2 regions of the Enterobacter cloacae complex sp. genome follow, and region 2 is predicted to be linked to the other one. Evidence: predicted binding sites of a transcription regulator. Region 2 holds the regulator's gene; the other holds the start of a gene.

Region 1 (4,428 bases), 1.3 Mb from region 2:
CCGCTCGCGCAGCCAGACCACCCACGCACGCAGAACGAAAACCAGCACCAGAATGATAAACGGCAATAGCAGTGCTTCGCGCGGAATGTTCTCCATGATCATATGATTGAGAATGCGGGCCAGCAGCCATGCCTGGGCAACAATCAACAGACCGCTGATGAATCCCAGAACGCGGGAAATCATAAGCCAGCGGCGGGATAGAACGCTTTGCTGTTTCAGCCAGCGTGTTAACTCTTGTTGACGGGTTTTTTCCATTGCGTACTTTGCAGGTGACGTTATAAGAAATTAGACTTCTGCATGTTACACGTGAGCAAAAATAAAGGCGACCAATGGCCGCCTTTATTTACGTTTGTTACTGACTTGTAAAGATTATTTACCTTGTTCAGCCAGTCCGTCCAGATAGCGTTCTGCGTCCAGCGCGGCCATACAGCCGGTGCCCGCAGAGGTGATCGCCTGACGATAAATATGGTCCATGACGTCGCCTGCCGCAAAGACGCCCGGAACGCTGGTCTGGGTCGCGTTGCCGTGAATGCCGGACTGCACTTTAATGTAGCCGTTTTCCAGCTCCAGCTGACCTTCGAAGATAGCCGTGTTCGGGCTGTGGCCGATGGCCACGAACAGGCCCGCCACCTCCAGCGTTTCGACGGTGTCGGTGTTCTGCGTATCACGAATACGCAGACCCGCCACGCCCATCTGGTCGCCGGTCACTTCTTCCAGCGTACGGTTGGTGTGCAGCACAATGTTGCCGCTCGCCACTTTATCCATCAGGCGTTTGATCAGGATCTTCTCAGCGCGGAAGGTGTCGCGACGGTGGATCAAGTGCACTTCCGAGGCGATGTTCGCCAGATACAGCGCTTCTTCGACCGCAGTATTACCACCGCCGATCACCGCAACTTTCTGGTTGCGATAGAAGAAACCGTCGCAGGTTGCACAGGCTGACACGCCGCGGCCTTTGAACGCTTCTTCAGACGGCAGGCCGAGATAACGGGCAGAGGCGCCGGTGGCAATGATCAGCGCATCGCAGGTGTATTCACCGCTGTCACCCGTCAGGCGGAACGGACGGTTCTGCAAATCCACTTTGTTAATGTGGTCGAACAGGATTTCGGTTTCGAATTTGGCGGCATGCTCGTGCATGCGCTCCATCAGCAGCGGCCCGGTCAGGTCGTTCGGGTCGCCCGGCCAGTTCTCCACTTCCGTGGTGGTGGTCAGCTGACCGCCTTTTTCCATCCCGGTGATCAGTACCGGTTGCAGGTTAGCGCGTGCAGCATAGACCGCTGCGGTATATCCCGCAGGTCCAGAACCAAGGATTAGCAGCTTACTGTGTTTGGTCGTGCCCATGAGATCCCCATTGTTGTTGGCAGGCAATGGGCTGGATTGTAGGGAATTTGTTGCCGTAAAAAAAGAGCACGGCAGTTTTGCTTCCGATATATGCAATAGCCGCGCCCTATGAATCAGATGCGTTCATATCACGTCTGCTACTGAAAATCGCGCGTTTATAAGGCAATAAAATGAGGATTAATACCCCTCCGTAATGAATATCCGGCATCTTGTACTAAAAATCGATGTTTTGCTTTGACAATCCCCTGCGCTTTTGCGAAAACATTCAAGGAAGAAAAAAAAACGCATGAACTGCATGCCGAATAGACATGCACGTAAATGCCATTTTTACCGGGTCAGTGAAATCTACGCATGGTGTGGACAGACGCCATACGTGATGTCTGTGACTGCTTTCGGGCAACGGTCTTCTTACCGCAGAACCCGAATCCACATCGCGTCAAATACATAACCAGGCGATGTGATGAATAACGGGTGCAGGCTCTGAACAGTGATGTGCACAGGGTCCAGGCAGGAGTAGGGAAGGAATACAGAGAGACAATAATAATGGTAGATAGCAAGAAGCGCCCTGGCAAAGATCTCGACCGTATCGATCGTAACATTCTTAATGAATTGCAAAAGGATGGGCGTATTTCCAACGTCGAGCTTTCAAAACGTGTGGGACTTTCCCCGACGCCGTGCCTTGAGCGTGTGCGTCGACTGGAAAGACAGGGTTTTATCCAGGGCTATACGGCTCTGCTGAACCCGCATTATCTGGATGCCTCACTTCTGGTATTTGTTGAGATTACTCTGAATCGTGGTGCACCGGATGTGTTTGAGCAATTTAACGCCGCTGTACAAAAACTTGAAGAAATTCAAGAGTGTCATCTGGTTTCCGGTGATTTCGACTACCTGTTGAAAACCCGTGTGCCCGATATGTCCGCCTACCGTAAGCTGCTGGGTGAAACCCTGCTGCGTCTGCCAGGCGTGAACGACACCCGTACTTATGTGGTGATGGAAGAGGTCAAACAGAGCAATCGTCTGGTTATTAAGACGCGCTAACACGGAACAGGTGCAAAATCAGTGTAGTTTGATTACACTCCTGTTAATCCATACAGCAACAGTGCCGGGGATACCCGGCGCTGTTGTCCGTTTTAGCACACAGGCAGGACATGCCTGATACCTGGAGAGCCTTTCTTGAGCCAGGAATACACTGAAGACAAAGAAGTCACACTATCGAAGCTAAGCAGCGGACGTCGTCTCCTCGAGGCTTTGCTGATTGTTATTGCCCTTTTTGCCGTCTGGCTGATGGCTGCCTTACTCAGTTTCAACCCCTCAGATCCCAGCTGGTCACAAACCGCATGGCATGAGCCTATCCATAACTTAGGTGGCGTTCCCGGCGCCTGGCTTGCGGACACGCTCTTTTTCATTTTCGGTGTGATGGCCTATACCCTGCCCGTCATCATTATTGGCGGATGCTGGTTTGCCTGGCGTCATCGACAGAACGACGACTACATCGATTATTTTGCCGTTTCGCTGCGCCTGATTGGTGCCCTGGCGCTGATCCTCACCTCCTGTGGACTGGCGGCGATCAACGCCGATGATATCTGGTACTTCGCTTCCGGCGGGGTGATCGGCAGCCTTCTGAGCTCCGCGCTGCAACCGATGCTTCACAGCAGCGGCGGCACGCTGGCGCTGCTGTGTATCTGGGCGGCGGGGCTGACGCTGTTTACCGGCTGGTCCTGGGTGAGCATTGCTGAGAAGATCGGCAGCTTTATTCTGACGCTGCTGACGTTCGCCAGCAACCGTACCCGTCGTGACGATACGTGGGTCGATGAAGATGAATACGAAGATGAGTATGACGAAGACGATGCGCCTGATGTGCGTCGTGAGTCTCGTCGCGCGCGTATTCTGCGCGGTGCCCTGGCGCGCCGCCAGCGCGTCGCTGAAAAATTTGCGAACCCGTTAGGCCGTAAAACGGACGCCGCGCTGTTCTCCGGCAAACGTATGGATGAAGACGAGCAGATTGAGTATCGCGGTGCGGTCGTCGATCCTGATGACGTACTGTTCTCTGGTCATCGCGCCACGCCGGGTGAGTATGACGAATACGATCCGCTGCTGAATGGTCATTCCGTGACTGAACCGGTAGCCGCCGCTGCTGCCGCAACGACGGCGGCGCAGGCCTATGTTGCACCTGTTGAAGCCGTGATGCCGTCCTCGCCTGTGCCTGCCCCGGAGTCCGCGATCCAGCAACCGCAGGTGGACTGGCAGACTGCGCCTGGCGTCCATACGCCTGAGCCGACCATCGCGCCTGAGCCAGAAAGCTATATTCCCGTTCAGCAGGAGCAGTGGCAGCAGCCGTATCAGCCGCCTGAGCCTGTCACCGAGCCGCAACAACCGTATCAGGCTTATACGCCAGAACCCGTTGTACATGAACAGCCCTACGTTGCGCCGGAGCCTGAACCTGAGGTGGTCGAGGAAGCGAAGCCGTCTCGTCCGCCACTGTACTATTTTGAAGAAGTGGAAGAGCGCCGCGCCCGTGAGCGCGAGCAGCTTGCCGCCTGGTATCAGCCCGTGCCCGAGCCGGTACAGGAGCCAGTTGCAAAAGCGCCTTCGGTCAGCGTTCCACCTGTAGATCCTACGCCAGCCGTTGCGTCGGGTGCTGAAGCCGTGAAGCAGTCAACGGCAGCCGCTGCCGCGTCCGCTCCGCTATTCAGCCCGGCAACCGACAGCGCCCCGCGTCCTCAGGTGAAAGAGGGCATTGGTCCACAGCTGCCGCGCCCTAACCGCGTGCGCGTACCGACTCGCCGGGAGCTGGCCTCTTATGGCATTAAACTGCCTTCCCAGCGTATGGCGGAAGAGAAAGCGCGTGGTTCCGACTACGAAGATGATGCAGACGAACTGCATCAGGACGAGCTGGCGCGTCAGTTTGCCGCCCAGCAGAATCAGCGCTACGGCGACGAGTATCAGCACGACGTGCCTTCACACCAGGACGACGATGATGCGGCCGAAGCGGAGCTGGCGCGCCAGTTTGCCGCTACGCAGCAGCAGCGTTATTCCGGTGAGCAGCCTTCGGGGGCAAACCCGTTCTCGCTGTCGGATTTCGAATTCTCA
Region 2 (4,428 bases):
GTCTATGAGTATCGTCCGCTTCGTTCTTTTCTGCTGGACGTGATTATTATTGTAGTTAAGGATTCGGAAGTTATTTTTATATTCGGAATCTTTAACCGCTACGATATATCGTGTCGGGCAGGAAACCAGGTATTGTTTCGCCAGTGACGATGCCAGATAACGGCCAGCGAAAGGCCACGCAATGCGAGAAAAACCGCCAGCGCCAGCCACAGGCCATGATTGCCAAGATACGGCACGGACAGCAACGTAAGGCCGAAGCCCGCCGCCGCGACGGCCATGCTGTTGCGCATCTCCGCCCCTCGCGTGGCGCCAATAAACATGCCGTCCAGCAGATAGCACCACACGCCCACCACCGGTAATACCACCTGCCAGAGGATGTAGCGATCGGCAAGCGCCTGAAGCGCGGGCAGCGAGGTAAGTAGCGCGACAATATGCCCACCAAAACAGGCGTAAACCAGGGCAAAGATCAGCGCCACCAGACCCGCCTGACGGCAGGCAGCCCGCCACACCTCGCGTAGCTGGCCGCTTTCACGCGCGCCGTATGCCTGCCCGGAATGCGCCTCCACGGCGTAAGCAAAACCATCCAGCGCGTAAGCGGTAAAGGTCAGTAAGGTCATGAGCACTGCGTTGACCGCGACGATTTCTGGCCCAAGCCGCGCACCAAAAACGGTTAACGCACCAAAACAGAGTTGCAGCAGGAGCGAGCGCAGCATGATGTTGCGATTAAGCGCCAGCAGCTTACGCATATTGCCGCGCCAGGCCGTTTTCAGAAGATCGAGGGTGATGCCGCGCATCGTCAGCACGCGCCAGACCATCCACAAACCGATCAGCAGCGTACCGTACTCAGCAATCGCCGTGGCCAGCGCCGCGCCGCGAACGTTCATGTGCAGTCCCATTACCAGCCAGAGATCGAGCACAATGTTAAGCAGGTTGCCCACCACCAGCAGGATCACCGGCGCGCGGGCGTACTGCACGCCCAGTAACCAGCCCAGGAGGACCAGGTTTGCCAGGGAAGCGGGCGCGCTGAGCCAGCGAATTTCGAGGAAGCGCCGGGCCTGCTCCAGCACGGCATCACTGCCGCCCACAATATGGAGCGCCAGATCAATGAGCGGCGTACGCAACAGGACGATTAACGCGCCGGCACCGAACGCCAGCATGAGCGGCTGAACCAGCGCACGCGCCAGACGCAGGGGATCTTTTGCACCATACGCCTGGGCCGTCAGGCCTGTTGTACTCATGCGCAAAAAGAGCAGCAGCATAAAGAGGAAGCTGGTCGCCGTTGCGCCGATCGCGACGCCGCCCAGATAAATCGGCGAATCCAGATGCCCGATTACCGCCGTATCCACCAGCCCCAGCAGGGGAACGGTAATATTGGAAAAAATCATCGGTAGCGCAAGACGCCACAACGCCTTATCGGCAGAAGTTAGCAATGCCATGGAAATTACCGGAATCAGAAAATAGGCCAGGCTGTAGAGGAGCTACAGCCTGTCAGGAAGAGATTACAGCCATTCACCGTTGCGGATAACGCCTACCGCCAGGCCTTCAATGGAGAAGCTCTGCTCGCGGAGATCCACCACAATTGGGGAGAATTCGTTGTTTTCTGGCAGAAGCTGAACGGTATTACCTTGTTTTTTCAGGCGCTTAACCGTCACTTCATCATCAATGCGCGCTACCACGACTTGCCCGTTACGCACGTCCTGCGTTTTGTGTACCGCAAGCAGATCGCCATCCAGAATACCGATATCTTTCATGGACATTCCGCTAACGCGCAGCAGGAAATCGGCGCTCGGCTTGAACATGCCTGGGTCAACCTGATAGTGCCCTTCAATATGCTGCTGTGCCAGCAGGGGTTCACCTGCGGCGACGCGGCCCACCAGCGGAATACCGGTCTCTTCTTCCACCAGCAGACGAATACCGCGTGAGGCACCGGAAACAATCTCAATCACGCCCTTACGCGCCAGCGCTTTAAGGTGCTCTTCGGCAGCATTAGGAGAACGGAAGCCCAGACGCTGTGCAATTTCTGCACGCGTGGGTGGCATACCCGTCTGGCCGATATGATCCCGAATGAGATCAAACACCTCTTGCTGCCTGGTCGTTAACGCTTTCATACCGCCCCCTGGGTGTATATACAGTTATGCTGTGAGTATATACAGTCAAAGGCGATTTTGGAACCAAAAACTGCACAAAAAACCAGGGACTTAATTATTCCTCGAGGCTCATCGGAAATGCGACCAAAGCAGCGTGACCCAGGTGATCGCCGCGGTGATAATCGACAGCAGCACGGCAGCGGAACCCATGTCTTTCGCCCGGCCAGACAGTTCATGGAATTCCGACCCTATCCGGTCAACAACGGCCTCAATAGCGCTATTAAGAATTTCCACTATCATCACCAGAAGGACAGAACCGATGAGAAGCACGCGGGTGATAGCATCAACATCAAGGAAGCAGGCGATGATAACTGCAACGATCGCGGCAACCGCTTCCTGGCGGAAGGCGGCTTCATTAACCCATGCGGCGCGAAAGCCTTTCCATGAATAACCGGCAGCTTTAATGATTCGGGTTAACCCAGTGGTATTATTGGCCATCTAAAGAACCTTTTATGAGAAATAGCGTCAGTAACTAAAGCTTCAGCGCGTTTTGCTGCAACCTGAAGTATGACGGGTAACAACAGAAATTTTGCGCGCTTTCTGTTATCCTTGCGCCGCAATTGCATTATTAACCAGAGGCTTTACATCGTTTATGTCCGGCTGGCCACGAATTTACTACAAATTACTTAATTTACCATTAAGCGTACTGGTAAAAAGTAAGTCTATCCCAGCAGAACCCGCGCTGGAATTAGGGCTCGATACGTCACGCCCTATTATGTACGTTTTGCCTTATAACTCGAAGGCAGACCTGCTTACGCTTCGCGCTCAATGTCTGGCGCACGATTTACCTGACCCGCTTGAACCCCTGGAAGTCGACGGTACGCTACTGCCGCGCTACGTGTTCATCCATGGCGGGCCGCGCGTGTTCACCTATTACACGCCGAAAGAAGAGTCCATTAAGCTGTTCCATGATTACCTCGATCTGCACCGCAGCAACCCCGATCTGGACGTACAGATGGTGCCGGTGTCGGTGATGTTTGGTCGTCGTCCGGGGCGCGAAAAAGGGGAAGAGAACCCGCCTCTGCGTATGCTCAACGGCATTCAGAAGTTCTTCGCCGTCTCCTGGCTGGGACGCGACAGCTTTGTCCGCTTCTCGCCTTCCGTTTCACTGCGCCGCATGGCGGATGAACACGGCACCGATAAGATCATTGCGCAAAAGCTGGCGCGCGTTGCGCGTATGCACTTTGCACGTCAGCGCCTGGCGGCCGTTGGTCCACGTCTCCCGGCACGTCAGGATCTGTTCAACAAGCTGCTCGCTTCCAAAGCGATTGCCCGTGCCGTAGAAGACGAAGCGCGCAGCAAGAAAATTTCACACGAGAAAGCGCAGCAGAACGCGATCGCGCTGATGGAAGAGATCGCCGCGAACTTCTCCTACGAGATGATTCGTCTCTCAGACCGTATCCTCGGCTTCACGTGGAACCGCCTCTACCAGGGGATTAACGTCCACAACGCCGAGCGCGTGCGTCAGCTCGCGCATGACGGCCACGAGATTGTCTACGTGCCCTGCCACCGCAGCCACATGGACTACCTGCTGCTCTCTTACGTGCTCTATCACCAGGGGCTGGTGCCGCCACACATTGCCGCCGGTATCAACCTGAACTTCTGGCCAGCAGGCCCGATTTTCCGCCGTCTGGGGGCGTTCTTCATTCGTCGTACCTTCAAGGGCAACAAGCTCTACTCCACCGTGTTCCGTGAATACCTTGGCGAACTGTTTAGCCGCGGCTATTCCGTTGAGTACTTCGTGGAGGGCGGGCGCTCCCGTACGGGCCGACTGCTCGATCCGAAGACCGGCACGCTGTCGATGACCATTCAGGCGATGCTGCGCGGCGGTACGCGTCCTATCACGCTGGTGCCTATCTACATCGGCTATGAACACGTGATGGAAGTGGGTACCTATGCGAAAGAGCTGCGCGGTGCGACCAAAGAGAAAGAGAGTCTGCCGCAGATGCTGCGTGGGCTGAGCAAATTGCGCAACCTCGGTCAGGGCTACGTGAACTTTGGCGAGCCCCTGCCGCTGATGACGTATCTGAACCATCATGTTCCGGAGTGGCGCGAATCTATCGATCCTATCGAAGCGGTGCGTCCGGCCTGGCTGACGCCGACGGTCAACGGCATCGCATCCGAACTGATGGTACGCATCAACAATGCCGGTGCGGCGAATGCCATGAACCTGTGCTGTACCGCGCTTCTGGCTTCTCGCCAGCGTTCACTGACCCGCGAGCAGCTGACCGAGCAGATTGATTGCTACCTCTATATCATGCGTAACGTGCCGTACTCCGTG

Evidence for each region. The regulator LexA, encoded in region 2, represses DNA repair genes until DNA is damaged. The targets are predictions, from matches to a motif close to TNCTGTATGTACATACAGNA.
Region 1: a site for LexA is predicted at 2,415-2,434, ahead of DBR02_RS18180 (DNA translocase FtsK 4TM domain-containing protein). Genes of this name have one in related genera too.

Annotation. Positions count from the first base shown of each region.
Region 1 is NZ_LT991957.1:3,690,715-3,695,142, forward strand. It holds gene cydD (heme ABC transporter permease/ATP-binding protein CydD) at 1-255, opposite strand, end outside; gene trxB (thioredoxin-disulfide reductase) at 370-1,338, opposite strand; gene lrp (leucine-responsive transcriptional regulator Lrp) at 1,882-2,376, shown strand; gene DBR02_RS18180 (DNA translocase FtsK 4TM domain-containing protein) at 2,512-4,428, shown strand, end outside.
Region 2 is NZ_LT991957.1:2,429,267-2,433,694, reverse strand. It holds gene dinF (MATE family efflux transporter DinF) at 99-1,436, opposite strand; gene lexA (transcriptional repressor LexA) at 1,500-2,108, opposite strand; gene DBR02_RS12120 (diacylglycerol kinase) at 2,217-2,585, opposite strand; gene plsB (glycerol-3-phosphate 1-O-acyltransferase PlsB) at 2,740-4,428, shown strand, end outside.